3 regions of the Rhizobium sp. CC-YZS058 genome follow, and region 1 is predicted to be linked to each of the others. Evidence: riboswitches for the same ligand, from Rfam matches in the RefSeq annotation. Region 1 holds a riboswitch; each other region holds the start of a gene.
The links. Region 1 has a riboswitch for thiamine pyrophosphate ahead of U8330_RS06430 (ABC transporter permease). Riboswitches for the same ligand answer to the same signal wherever they lie in the genome.

Region 1 (4,685 bases):
TCGCGAAGCCGGTCCGCCGGTCCGGTGGTGATGCTGAGGCCGTCGGAGCGCTCGCCGATCAACGCCATCTCCGCCCGGTTGCCGCGCACCGCGCTCGGGCCGCGCTCGATCAGCAGGCGGGCGAAGGCGAGCCGGCTTTGCGAATAGTCGCAATGGACCGGATCGAGCACCCAGGGAATGCCGCGCGCGGCCGCGCCCTCTACCGCCGTCAGGATCACCGCCCGCCGGCCGGCATCCAGCGTGCCGAGGTTGACGGTCAGCGCATCGGCACGTCCCACGAAGTCCTCGATCTCCTCGGGCGACGCGGTCATCGACGGAATGCCGCCGACCGCCGTAATGCCGTCGGCGGTAAACTTCTGGACCACCGTGTTCATCAGGCAATGCACGCGCGGACGCCGGGTTCGCAGCCGTTCGAGGATTTCGGCCGCCTGTCGGCCCGTAAGGATGCCCGTCATCGGCCGAGCTCCACGGCAAGCGAGGCGATGTCAGGCGCTGCCTTCAGAAGGCCTGCCTCGACCAGGAAGGTCCCGAAGCGCCGGTAGCGCGCGGCATCGAGCGCCGCGGGGCGCTTGGCAAAGCGGGGCAGCGTGTCGGCAAAGGCCTGGCGATTGAGCGCATCGTCGAGGGCCGGATAGGCCTTCAGAAACAGATCAAGCGACTCCTGCGGGTGATTGGTCAGGTAGATCGTTGCCTTTTCCACCGCCGCCAGGAGGCGCGGCAGGCGCGGATCGTTGATCAGATCATCGCGGGTGACGAAGATCAGTTCGTCATAGGCCGGAACGCCGTTCTCCTCGGGAAAGAAGGCGCGCCCCTCATGACCTTCGAGCCGCATCTGGGTCAGCTCGAAATTGCGATAACCGCCGATCGTCGCATCGACCTTGCCGCCGATCAGCGAGGGGGTGAGCGCGAAATTGACATTGACGAAGGTGACGGTGGCCGGATCGACATTGGCGGCCGTCAGCATGCGCTTGACCAGCGCATCCTCGAAGCCCGAGACCGAGAAGCCGATCGTCTTGCCCTGGAGATCGGCAATGCCCTTGATCGGGCCGTCCTTCAGCACCGTCAGCGTGTTGAGCGGCGTTTCGACCAGCGTGCCGAACCGTTTCAGCGGCAGCCCGGCTTCGCGATCGAGATAGAGGCTCGGCTGGTAGTGGAGGCCAATCTCGGCCTGGCCAGCCGAAACGAGCCGCGGCACGGAGGAGGGATCGGAAGGCGGCACCAGCGTGACCTCCAGGCCCTCCTGCGCGAAGAACCCCTTCTCCTGCGCCACAACCAACGGCGCGTGATCGGGGTTGACGAACCATTCGAGCATGACGGTCAGCCTGTCCGCTGCAGCGGCAGGCGGGGCGCTTGCCAAAGCGGTCGCTGTCAGGAGAACGGCTGCTGCAAGAAGGCGCAGGATCGGTCGGGGCATCGAATTTTCCTAAAACTGTCAGTCGGATGTGGGTGGGGTTTCGCGCGCCCAGGGGGCGAGACCGGCGGTCAGCCGGTCGATGGCGAGGCGCAGGACCACGCAGAGGAGCGCCAGCAGCGCCATGGCGGCAAAGACCATGTCGGCCTGCATGCGCGCATTGGCCTGCACCATGACGAAGCCGAGGCCGCCGGAGGCGCCCACCCATTCGCCGACGACGGCGCCGAGCGGGGCGAGCGGCGCGGCGACCCGCAGGCCGGAGACGAGGCTCGGCAGAGCCAGCGGCACGCGCAGGCGGGTCAAGACCTGGAACGGGCTTGCCGCCGTCAGCGCCGCCGCATCGAGCACGGCCGGCGGCGTGCGGTTGAGCCCGTCGGCAAAGGCGGAGGCGACGGGGAAGAAGATGATGATCAGCGTCATCGCCACCTTGGAGGCCATGCCGAAGCCGAGCCAGAGAACGAGGATCGGCGCCAGCACGAAGACGGGAAAGGCCTGCAGCACCACGAGCATCGGCCAGGCAATGCGCCCGATCCGGGGACAGGCGGCGAGCCCGAAGGCGACCGCTGCACCGAACAGGCTGCCGAGCACGAGCCCGGCCCCGATCTCGCCGAGCGTGATCGCGGTCTGGTCGAGGAGGAAGTCCCGTTGCCGCCACAGCGTTGCCGCCACCGCGGCGGGCGCCGGCAGCACATAGGAGGGCAGCAGCCTTGCCGCGACTGCTCCTTGCCAAAGAGCGAGGACACCGAGGAGGCCGAGCGCCGCATGCCGCGCCTGCATGGCGGATCAACGCTCTGGCTGGCGGCGGGATCGGCGGAAGGCGAAAAGCGGGACGGCAGCACACATCAACGATCTCCTGACACACATCATGGAGATCCGAGCAAGCGAAGACGGGGGAAGGTGCATCACCGAAGCGCCTGTTTCCGTTCCTACGCCGGTATGACCCGGATCAGGTTCAAGGGTCCAGGCTCCACGCCCATCTCAGCACCGTCCGGTGCTCCCCTCGGAAGAGCCAAGGAGTGGCGGGAAAAGGCGATGATGTCAACCGGGCATCCACCGGATGCTCCGGCGTCGCCTCACACGGATCGTTCCCGCACGGCGTTCGTGTTGTTGATCCGAGCGTCAGCCGGTGGCGGCCCTTGCCGGATAGGCGGGAACTTCGGTTTCCTCTTCGCCGGGCAGCGGGGGGTCGAGCTCCGTTTCGACGCGATTGCGGCCAGCCTGCTTGGCGCGGTAGAGCAGCCGGTCCGCCGTGGTCATCAGCGAGCGCAGCGTATCGTCGGTGCCGACAGCAACCAGCCCGGCGCTGAAGGTGACATGGCGGGTCACGGCCGTTTCGGCGAGAACCTCCACCGTAAAGCGGGCGGCAATTGTTCTGAGAAGCTGCTGGGCGGTGGCGAGATCCCGGCCGACGAGCAGTGCCGCAAACTCCTCGCCCCCCATGCGGGCGACGCAGTCCTCTTGACTGAGGACGTCTTTTGCAACGCGCGCGAAGATCGTCAGCACCTGGTCGCCGGATTCATGGCCGTAGCGGTCGTTGATCTGTTTGAAATTGTCGAGATCAAAGAGCACGAGCAGGGGCGCGGAACCCGCATCCGCCGAATGGGCGGCGATGACGGGCGTCGCGCGCTGCGTGAAGGCGCGGCGATTGTCGAGCCCGGTGAGGAAATCCGTCTGCGAGGCGCGGAGCAGCAGGTGGCGGCTTTCCTCGCGGGTCAGGGAAAGAAGCGCCATCGGCGCCGCCATGGAAAAGAGCACGCCTTCGAACATGGTGAACAGGGCGACGCTGTCGAGAACGCCTTGCTGGTTCAGCGAATAGGCGAAGGGGATGACGACGACGCGCGCCAGATAGACCATGCCGTGCAGGCCGAAGACGACGGATGCCAGGACCCAGGAGCGCGTGGTTCCGGTCGTGCCGTTCAAGACCAGCATCAGCGCCAGCGTGAAGCAGGGGATGGCGATGAAGAAGCTGCCGACCGCGCTCCAGGCCGCGTAGGAGAGAAGCGGCCCGACGAAGAGCCAGATCACGCCGACGACACAGGATATGACCAGCACGGTCCGCGGCAGGCGCACACCCACAAACGGCATGGCGCCCGCCAGCAGCAGCAGATAACCGCTGACGATGAGGATATTGGTCACGCCCTGGCTGACGACCATGGGCAAGGTGGGCCTGCCGAGAAGCAGCGCACACCCAAGCCCCATGATCGCATAGCCGATGGTCCAGAAGGTCAGCTCGCGTGCGCGCTCGGAATTGAAGTGGCGTTCCCAGATCGTCATCACGGCGGCCACGGCCAGCGTTCCGAGGCCGATCGTATAGAGTGTGAAGAGACTCAACTGCATGATGACGTTCCGGTTTCGAATGCGACCATAGAGGCTCGGTTCTTTCCGGTTCCCTACCGCAGCCACAAGATTGCCGCGTTTGGTTGACAGCAGGTTACAACCTCACGGCGCATGCCCAATTCCGGCAATGCCACGGTGGCCAGCCTGTTGACAAGCTGTGGATAAGAGAACATATAGGGAACAGATCGAACGCCCCCGGCACAAGTTCCCTGCCCCGGTTCCGGGGGCGATTCGGTCTTCCAAGCCTTTGACGGCATCCGAGGAATGGATGGCAAGGGCCGAACGGCGGCATCGATCCGCCGGCTGACGGTCAAGCAGTGAGGTCGAGATGGAAGAGCAGATCGAAATTCGCGAGAGCGTGCGCATGCTTCTGGCCCAGGGCGAAGCATCGCGCCGGCGGGCTGAAGCCGCGCGTGAGGAAATGCGGGTTCGCGTGGCGGCCCTCTCCGCCAAGCCGGGCGAAAAGATCCTCGCCGCCATTCGCGAAGCGCGCGAGCGGACCAGCCACTGATCCCCTTCCCCATGGCGGCTGGCATCGGCAGGCCGCCCAACGCCAGGCCTGTCGGCCCCGATCGACATCCGGCGTCAGGAAAGGCCGGCCCGCTCTGCCTCTCGTCCCCTCGTGATGGCACGGGAGAAGTCTGATCGGCCGAGACCAGACGTTTGTTCGTCCTTGCTTCTTATTCCCCTCCCCCTGCGTTCGGCCTTGAAGCGTAATTGAACACGAACGAATCTACGGCGGAGCGACCGCGGCGCCGGCAGCACTCAGCGATCCAACCGGCTTTTCCGCAACCCTGACACTGTATCGACAGGTTGAACCGCGTACTGAACGCGAATTGGTCAGCGCTGTTTTACCACTTTGCGATCTTCGGCGCTCAGACCTTTGACATCATGGTCCGTTTGTGCAACGTCAGGACGCAGCGTGCAAAATTGCGCA
Region 2 (4,685 bases), 1.5 Mb from region 1:
GCGGCCTTCCGAACGGGCCTCGCCCCTGCTCTCGCCGCTCGAACCGGCCCTGGCCTTGCCAGCGCCGAACTTGCCGGCGCCGAAACTTCCGCCACCGGGCTTGCCGGAGCCGGACGCATTGCGCCCTTCGCCCTTGGGCGCCGAGGAGCGGGAGGGCTTGAAGCCGGAGGATTTGCTGCCGGTGGGGCGGCCGGATGCGGCGCCGCGCGGGGGCTTGTCTTTGGATGTCATTTGTGTTGCCTGCCTTTTCGGCTCTCCTATCAGGTCGGGGCCAAAGGGTTAAGAGGAAATCGGCGCGCAAGGGATGGTCGGGACCGGCGGTTACATGGACGTGGCCTTGCGCGAGGCACGCGCGGCCGGCGCACGGGGCGAAGTCCCGGTGGGCGCGGTCATCGTCGTGGACGGCGCCGTAATCGCGGCCGCCGGCAACCGCACGCGCGAGCGCTCCGACCCGACTGCGCATGCCGAGGTCGAAGCCATTCGCGCCGCCGCGCAGGCGCTGGGCAGCGAGCGGCTGACCGAGGCGGATCTCTACGTGACGCTGGAACCCTGCGCCATGTGTGCCGCCGCCATTTCCTTCGCCCGGATCCGACGGCTCTATTACGGCGCCGAGGACGCAAAGGGCGGCGCGGTGGACCACGGCCCCCGCTTCTACCACCAGCCCACCTGCCATCACGCGCCCGAGGTCTATTCCGGCCTCGGCGAGGTGGAGGCGGCCCGCATCCTCAAGGACTTCTTCGCCGCGCGGCGGTGACCGGGACGGCGAACCGTCACCCTTCAGGCAAAGAGAGAGCGCCCGGCCGATCACCGGCGTGGACGGCACGGCCATGTCGCGCGGCTCCAGCATGCCGGCGCGGTAGGCGCAGGCGCCGGCCGCGACCGCCTGGGCAAAGGCTTCGGCCATGGCCGGGGGATCGGCCGCGCCGGCAACGGCAGTGTTGAGCAGCACCGCATCATAACCGAGCTCCATCACCGCCGCCGCATGCGAGGGACGCCCGATCCCAGCATCGACGATCAGCACCGTCTCGGGAAAGGCGGCGCGCATGGCTTTGAGCGCAGTCCAATTCTGCGGCCCCATGGCGCTGCCGATCGGTGCGCACCACGGCATCAGCAGCGCGCAGCCGGCGTTGAGCAGCGTCTCGCCGACACCCAGATCGTCGGTCGTATAGGGAAAAATCTGAAAGCCATCGGCGGCGAGAACACGGGCCGCCTCGGCGAGCTCGAAGACGTTCGGCGCCAGCGTGTCGTGGTTGCCGATGACCTCGAGCTTGATCCAGTTGGTCGCAAACAGCTCGCGCGCCATCTGCGCCGTCAGGATCGCCTCGCGCGCGCTGGTGCATCCGGCCGTATTGGGCAGCACGCGCACGCCCAGCTCGCGAATAAGCCCGAGGAATGCGCCGCCCTGCCGCCCGCCGGCCATTTCCCGGCGCAGCGACACGGTGACGATGCCCGTCCCCGACCGCCGCACCGCCTCCGAGAGCACGGCCGGCGCCGGATAGCCTGCCGTGCCGAGCAGCAGCCGCGAGGCGATCGTCTCGCCATAGAGCGTGATCGTCATCTCAGCCTCCCTGCATCGGCGAGAGAACCTCGATGCGGTCGCCCGGCCTGAGAGGATGGGCGGCACGCTCTTCGCGGTGGACGAGTTCGCCATTGACGGCGGTCGCCAGCCAGTCGCCCTCGAAATCAAGTGCGGTGAGCAGCGCGGCCAGGCGGTCGACCGCGCAGTCCACGGTTTCTCCATTCACGGTCAGGATCATGCCGTTTTCCTTTCTGTCGTCATGCGGGAAGCGGTCAGGCGCGCCGCAAGCTCCAGGGCGAGTGCCGGGGCAAGCAGGAAGCCGTGGCGATACATGCCGGCCAGCGCAAAGCCCTCGGCCGTTTCGACCAGGCGCGGCACATTGTCGGGAAAGGCCGGGCGCACGCCGGTGCCGGTCTCCACGATCCGCGCTTCGGCAAGGGCGGGATGCAGCGCATAGGCAGCGTTCAGCAGTTCCATCATCGAGCGGACGGACACAGGGCCGGCATCCTCGGTCTCGATCATCGTCGCGCCGACCATGAGGCGGCTCCCGCCGCGCGGCACCAGATAAAGGGGATGACGCGGATGGAGGAGGCGGACGGGGCGGGACAGGGTGATGTCGCGGGTTTCGAGGATCAGCATTTCCCCGCGGACACCGCGCAGCCCGGCGATCCCGCCGATGGCATCCGGTCCCCGGCAATCGACCACGACCTCGTCCTTTCCGCCCGGCAAGGCCTCCTGACCGAAGAGAAAGCGGACGCCCTGTCGCAGGGCGGCATCGTGGAGCCCCTGCAGCGCCTTGCGCGGATCGAGATGCGCCTCGGTCTCGAAGAAGAGGCCCGTATCGAAGCGATGGCCGAGATCGGGCTCCAGCGCCGCGATTGCCGCAGCCTCCACCCGGCGATGGCCTGTGGTCCGCGCAGCGAACCGGGCAAGATCTGCCCGGTCGCGCGGGTGGCTGAGGACGAGCGTGCCACGCTGCGTGACCGAACCGGGCACTGCCGCTTCCCACCAGGCGGCGGCCGTGCGGCCACGCTCCACCACGCTCGGGTCCGCCACCTCCCCTTCGCAGAACGGCGCCAGCATGCCGCCGGCCCAATGCGAGGCGCCGAGGCCGATGGCGGGACGACGCTCGACCACCGTCACGTGAAGTCCGTGACGCGCCAGCTCCAGCGCCGCAGCCAGGCCGGCGACGCCCGCACCCCGAACGACGACGCTCATGGCTTTTGCCTGCGAGAGACGGCCAGAGCCGGCCATCCTGCGACAGCGAGAGGAAGGACGGGAAGCGGGCAAGCAGGGTGCGATGGCTCGTTCGATCGCGGCATCATCGTCAGGCGCATGGTGCAGGCTCCGACCAAAAGGAGACCCGTTCCTGCCGCAAGAGGATGATACCACGAAGGCGGCACGCGCTGCGCGCTCGGCCCGAGATGGCTGCACCGTCCCTCCGCCAGCATGAACTGGATCAGGTTCAACGGGTCACTGCGCGCTCAGGCAGTTTCTCAGCCCCCTGCCGGGGCTCCCCTGGTGATGGGGGAAGACTGCCCGAGCGAGCGGGAGGATGTCAAGATCGTGGTGAGACGGCCGCAGGGGAACCGCGTGAGCGCGGCCGCAAGAGGCCTGAAGACAGGAGGCGACCAAAAGGCCGCGGCACCGGCGTCGAGACGATGATCCCTCGCTCAGCCTTCAGCGAAATCCTTCAGCGCCTGGCCGTCGAGCCGGTAGCGGATCCATTCCCTCTGGGGGGCGGCGCCGATGGCGTTGTAGGCGCGGATGGCGGGTTCGTTCCAGTCGAGCACGCTCCACTCGAAACGGCCACAGCCTTCGGCGACCGCGATGCGGGCGAGTTCGCGCAGCATCAGGCGGCCGGCGCCGGCGCCGCGCGCTTCGGGCGTGACATAGAGGTCTTCGAGATAGAGACCGTTGCGGGCGAGCCAGGTGGAATAGCTGAAGAACCAGACGGCAAAGCCGATCGGCTCCGCCTGTCCGGGAGATTGCTCGTTCCCTGCCGGCGCGGCATCGCAAAGCCGCTCGCAGATGAGCGCCTGCGTGATCGAGCCTTCGCCGAAGATCGACTGGGTGACGCTGTCGAGCGTCGCCTCGACCTCGTGCAACGCGCGCTCATACTCGGCAAGTTCCCGAACGAAGCGCAGGATGGTCGGTGCGTCCGCAGGGGTCGCGCGGCGCAGGCGCAGGCAAGACGGTGATGAAGTCATGCGCTTAGAAAATCTGCCACCACTGCTTGCCGCTGCCTTGGATCTGCGCGGCCTTCTTGCGCTCGCGCTCCTTCTGCTGCTCCGGCTCGCCGAGATCGGCCATGGCCTCTTCCGGCACCTGGCGATAGGCGAGCGGCGGATCCGACAGCGACCGACGCTGGTCGGAATAGGCGCCCATCTGCAGGCGGCGGGCTTCGCGATAGGCCTCCGTCTGTTCAGCCGCCGTCAGCTGGCGGCCATTGGCCGAGGCCTTGGCGAGCGGCGATACATAGCCGGGCGTATTCTTGTTGGCGTCTGCCTCTTCGCGCAGGCGCTGGCGCGTTTCCTCCGGGCTTTCCACCCAGGCCGGATTGTCGGCCACGGCCGATTTCTGCGGCGCGACGAGGGCGACGCGCTCCTGGGCCGGCGGCAGGACAAGGCCGGGCCGCGGCTGGTATTTCAGGTTTTTCGGCGCGCCCGACTCCATGCTGACCGAAGAGCCGATGTCGTCCATCAGCTGCTCGCCGGCGGTCTTGTCCGTTCCGTAGGTTGGGCCACCGATGCAGCCTGTGAGGGTCAGGCCCGCGACGAGAACCGCGACGAGGCCGGCACCGGCCCGAAACTGTCGTGTCATACGCATGAAATCCTTCCAGCCAAGCCTTCTGCCCAGTGCCCCTTGCCCCGAGCCCCTTGCCCGCGGACCACGCGCGCCCCGCCTGTCCGCTCTCGTCCCCTTGGCGGAGAAATCCGCCGAATTTCAGGCAGATCTACCGGATTATGCGCAGGAGCGCAATTGACCCGGCAGAGCTGCCGCTGATCACGGCGCCCTCAGGCGCCGTAGCCGAGCTCGCGCAGCGCCGCCGCATCGCGGGCCGAGACATCGGGGAACGCCGGATCGCTGCCGACATCGGTCGTCACCTTCCAGGAGCGGGCGCATTTGGTGCCTGCCGCCAGCGTCGGCTCGACGGCGACCGTCG
Region 3 (4,685 bases), 2.4 Mb from region 1:
TGACCGTGCCGGCAAAGCCGGCGACGATCTCCTGGAGCAGATCAAGGGTCTCGATATCGAGGTCGTTGGTCGGCTCGTCGAGGATGAGCAGGTTGGTGGGCCGCGACAGGATGCGCGCCAGCATCAGCCGCGCCCGCTCGCCGCCGGAAAGGTTCTTGATCGGCGTGCGCGCCTGCTCCGGCTGGAACAGGAACTCCTTCATATAGCCGGTCACATGGCGCTGCTCGCCATTGACGAGCAGGGTCTCGCCGCGCCCGTCCGTCAGGTAATGCGCCAGCGAGGCCTCAAGGTCGAGATCCTCGCGGCGCTGGTCGAGGGTGGCGATCTCCAGATTGGTGCCGAGCTTGACACTGCCCTCATCCGGCGCCAGCTGGCCGGTCAGCATCTTCAGAAGCGTCGTCTTGCCTGCCCCGTTCGGGCCGACGAGACCGATGCAATCGCCGCGGTGAACGCGGATGGAGAAGGGCGAAACGATGGTGCGCGGGCCGTACTGCTTGGTGATCTTCTCGGCCTCGATCACCAGTTTGCCGGATTCCTGCGCATCCGAGACGCTCGCCTGCACCGTGCCCTGCGGCCCCTTGTGGCCGCGATACTGGCTTCTGAGATCCTGGAGCGCGCCGAGCCGGCGCATGTTGCGCTTGCGGCGTGCCGTCACGCCATAGCGCAGCCAATGTTCTTCCCGCTCGATCTGCTTGCCGAGCTTGTGCTGTTCCAGCTCTTCGGCCTCCAGCACCTCGTCGCGCCAGGCTTCGAAGAAGGCGAAGCTCCTGTCGAGCCTGCGCGAACGGCCGCGATCGAGCCAGACCGTGGCGGTCGAGACCTTTTCGAGGAACCGCCGGTCGTGCGAGATCAGGATCAGCGCCGAGCGCGTCTTCAAAAGCTCGCCTTCCAGCCATTCGATGGTCGGCAGATCCAGATGGTTGGTCGGCTCGTCGAGCAGCAGGATATCCGGCTCCGGCGCCATGACGCGGGCCAGCGCCGCGCGCCGCGCCTCGCCGCCCGACAGGGAAGCCGGGTCTTCCTCGCCTGTGAGGCCAAGATGCGAGAGCAGATAGGCGACCCGGTACGGATCATCCCCCGGTCCGAGGCCGGATTCCGCATAGGCCTGCACCGTGCGATGTGCGCCGAAATCCGGGGCCTGTTCCAGATAGCGCACGGTGGCCGAGGGGTGGCGGAAGACCTCGCCCGATTGCGGCTCCACCATGCCGGCCGCCACCTTGAGCAGCGTCGACTTGCCGGAGCCGTTGCGGCCGACCAGGCAGAGACGGTCGCCCGGCTCGAGCTGCAGGCCGGCACCGTCGAGCAGCGGGGTTCCCCCGAAGGTCAGCACGATGTCGTCGAGTTTCAGAATGGGTGGTGCCATGGTCAGGCTCCCGTCATGTCAAAGGGCCGGGCGAGCAGAAGCGCGCGGCCGGCGTTAAGCGTTAGGGTCACAGGCCCTTCCGCCACGTTGGAAATGGTCCGTGATGCCCCGAAGGGCAGGTCAAAGGCAGACAGCGGATAGCGGGCGCCGGCGATCGAGAGGCCGTTCAGCGCATCGAGCCCGAGCACGGAGAAGAGTGAGCCCTGGGGCAGGTCGACCGAGAGCCGGCCGTTCATCACCGGATAGGCTTCCTCCTCTCCGCTCGTCAGCAGCACCGCGATGCCGCGTTCGGCGAGCTCTACGGCATGCATGAGATGCATGAGCGCATGGTCGCTGCGCTCGCCGCCAAGCGCACCGACGAGGATCAGCCGGCTTGCCCCGCGCGCAAGCGCTGCGGCAACGGCGATCTCGCCATCCGTCTCGTTCTTGGCAGGCGGGTAAGGCTCGCGCGGCACGGCGTGGTAGGCGGCGCCCAGCGCTGTCGGCGTCGAGTCGAAATCGCCGATCCAGACCTCCGGCCTCAGGCCGAGTGCTGCCGCATGGCGCATGCCGCCATCGGCGGCAATCACGCGCGCGCCGGCAAGCGCTGCGGCAAGCCGGTCGGTCACGGTGACGGGGCCGCCGAGAAGAATGGCGAAGGGACTGTCGGTCATCGCACCGCCATAGCGCGAAGCGTGGCCTAGGGCAAAGGGCGATCTTGTCAAGCGCGGGCGCCCCGTCTACATCTCGCCTTGCTCTAACGGGGTGCCTTTCGGTTTCGAAGGGCTGAGAGGCCGCCTGGCCAACCCGCGGAACCTGATCCGGCTAACACCGGCGGAGGGATTAGACGCAGGCGCACCGCCGCTCTTTCCCCTTTGACGACGAACGAGAGAAGGAGACATGCGATGCGTGGCCGATGGCTGACTTCCCTGACCCCCGTTCTGGCGCTTGCGGCGCTCGGTCTTGCGACCGGCCCGGCCGCCGCCGAGGACAAGCGGGTGACCGTCTACACCTATGAGAGCTTCACCAGCGAATGGGGCCCTGGCCCGAAGATCGCCGCCGGCTTCGAAAAGACCTGCGGCTGCACGGTCGACTATGTCTCGGTCGCCGATGGCGTCGAGCTGCTGACCCGATTGAAGCTTGAAGGCGCCTCCTCCAAGGCGGATGTGGTGGTCGGTCTCGATACCAATCTTGTGGCCGAGGCCAAGGCGACAGGCTTCTTCGCGCCGCATGGCCTCGACGCAGCCGCACTGAAGGTTCCCGGTGGTTTCTCCGACGAGACCTTCCTGCCCTATGATTACGGCCACTTCGCCTTCGTCTACGACACGCAGACGCTGAAGACGCCGCCGAAGAGCCTGAAGGAGCTGGTCGAGGGCGATGCGTCGGAGAAGATCGTCATCGAGGATCCGCGCACCTCGACACCGGGTCTCGGCCTGCTGCTCTGGGTCAAGGCGGTCTATGGCGATGAGGCGCCGGCGGCCTGGGCGAAGCTGAAGGACCGCGTGCTGACGGTGACGCCCGGCTGGTCGGAGGCCTATGGCCTGTTCACCAAGGGCGAAGCGCCGATGGTGCTCTCCTACACGACCTCGCCGGCCTACCATATGGTGGAGGAAAAGACCGACCGCTATCAGGCGGCCGCCTTCTCGGAAGGCCATTACATCCAGATCGAGGTGGCAGGCCTGACCAAATCCAGCCACGACCCGGCGCTTGCCAAGGCCTTTCTCGCCTATCTCACCGGCAGCGAAGCGCAGACCGTTCTTCCCGTGACCAACTGGATGATGCCGGTCGCGACACCGGCCTCGCCGCTGCCGGACGCCTTCTCCAAACTCGTATCACCGGAAAAGACGCTGCTGATCCCTTCCGAAGACGTTGCGAAGAACCGCAAGGCCTGGGTGGATGAGTGGCTGGCGGCCATGAGCCGGGGCTGACGCCCTTGGCCCGTTCGCCGCACCCTTCCGTGCCGCAGCGGACGGCGGGCCGGCTGACGGTGGTGTTCGGCGTGGGGGCGCTTGCGGCCATCGCACTCTTCGTCCTCGTGGCGCTCCTGTCGCTCGGCCTTGCCACGCGGGACGAGGCTCGAGGCGGCGGGCTTTTCGATACCTATGTGCTGAACGCCGCGCGCTTCACCGTGCTGCAGGCGACGCTCTCGACGGCGCTGTCCGTTCTGCTCGCCGTGCCGGTGGCGCTGGCACTTGCCCGGCGGCGGCACTTCCTCGGCCGCGTCTGGCTGTTGCGGCTGATGGCCCTTCCGCTTGGCCTGCCGGCACTCGTGGGCGCCCTCGGCCTTCTCGGCATCTGGGGCCGGCAAGGGGTGATCAACCGGGTCTTCGAGCTGCTCGGCCTCGGTCAGCCGCTGTCGATCTACGGGCTGCAGGGGATCGTGATCGCCCATGTCTTCTTCAACCTGCCGCTGGCCGTGCGGCTGATGGTGGCCGGACTCGACCGGATACCCGGCGAATACTTTCTGCTTGGCGCCAATCTCGGTCTCTCCCGACTTTCGCTGCTCCGCTTCGTCGAGGGGCCGGTGCTGCGCGCGCTGATGCCGGGCATTGCCGGGCTCATTCTCATGCTGTGCGTCACCAGCTTCACGCTGGTGCTGACGCTGGGCGGGGGTCCGGGCGCGAGCACCATCGAGGTTGCCATCTACCAGGCGCTGCGCTTCGACTTCGACCCTGGCCGCGCGCTCAGCCTGGCCCTCGTCCAGCTGGCGATGACGGGCCTTCTGCTAGCCGGTCTGTCGCGTCTGGGCAGGCCGGCGCTGGCAGAGGCGACCGGCGGGCGGATCCAGCGCCGGTTCGACGGCGCGACGGCGGTGGCGAAGATCGGCGATGGCGCGGTGATCGCGCTTGCTGCGGTCTTCGTGGCCAGTCCGCTTGCCGCCGCGGTCGATGCAGGACTTCGCGCCGATCTCGGCCGCCTCGCGCGCGATCCGATGGTCCACCGTGCGACCATGACCAGCCTGACGATGGCAACCGCATCGGCACTTCTCGCCGTGCTCTCGGGCCTCGCCATGCTCAAGGCGCAGCAGGTGCTCGCCGCGCGGCGCGGTCGCCGGGCAAATGGGTTTGGACCCGCGCGGCTGATCGGCCTCGGCGTGTCCGCCGCGAGTTCCCTCGTGCTGCTGGTGCCGCCGGTCGTGCTCGGCGCAGGCTGGTTCCTTGCCCTGCGCCAGATCGGCGATGGGGCCGCCTTTGCGCCGGCCGTCATCGTCGCCATCAATGCGGTCATGGCCCTGCCCTTCGTCACCCGCATCCTCGCCCCCGCGCTCTTGACCCATGCCGCGCGAACCGGGCGGCTGGCGGATAGTCTCGGCCTGCATGGCTGGAGCCGTTTGGCACTGATC

Region 2: linked by a shared signal. The riboswitch ahead of U8330_RS13745 (FAD-dependent oxidoreductase) and the one ahead of U8330_RS06430 (ABC transporter permease) in region 1 are both predicted to bind thiamine pyrophosphate.
Region 3: linked by a shared signal. The riboswitch ahead of thiB (thiamine ABC transporter substrate binding subunit) and the one ahead of U8330_RS06430 (ABC transporter permease) in region 1 are both predicted to bind thiamine pyrophosphate.

Annotation. Positions count from the first base shown of each region.
Region 1 is NZ_JAYESJ010000001.1:1,332,391-1,337,075, reverse strand. It holds gene U8330_RS06440 (hydroxyethylthiazole kinase) at 1-455, opposite strand, end outside; gene U8330_RS06435 (ABC transporter substrate-binding protein) at 452-1,402, opposite strand; gene U8330_RS06430 (ABC transporter permease) at 1,433-2,188, opposite strand; TPP riboswitch at 2,318-2,422, opposite strand; gene U8330_RS06425 (GGDEF domain-containing protein) at 2,531-3,748, opposite strand; gene U8330_RS06420 (hypothetical protein) at 4,077-4,259, shown strand.
Region 2 is NZ_JAYESJ010000001.1:2,855,641-2,860,325, forward strand. It holds gene U8330_RS13725 (pseudouridine synthase) at 1-231, opposite strand, end outside; gene U8330_RS13730 (nucleoside deaminase) at 305-754, shown strand; partial or broken gene U8330_RS13735 (thiazole synthase) at 791-1,558, opposite strand; gene thiS (sulfur carrier protein ThiS) at 1,560-1,757, opposite strand; gene U8330_RS13745 (FAD-dependent oxidoreductase) at 1,754-2,737, opposite strand; TPP riboswitch at 2,938-3,049, opposite strand; gene U8330_RS13750 (GNAT family N-acetyltransferase) at 3,193-3,729, opposite strand; gene U8330_RS13755 (hypothetical protein) at 3,734-4,348, opposite strand; gene ileS (isoleucine--tRNA ligase) at 4,537-4,685, opposite strand, start outside.
Region 3 is NZ_JAYESJ010000001.1:3,694,050-3,698,734, forward strand. It holds gene U8330_RS17685 (ABC-F family ATP-binding cassette domain-containing protein) at 1-1,363, opposite strand, end outside; gene U8330_RS17690 (thiamine diphosphokinase) at 1,366-2,016, opposite strand; TPP riboswitch at 2,094-2,202, shown strand; gene thiB (thiamine ABC transporter substrate binding subunit) at 2,248-3,270, shown strand; gene U8330_RS17700 (thiamine/thiamine pyrophosphate ABC transporter permease ThiP) at 3,324-4,685, shown strand, end outside.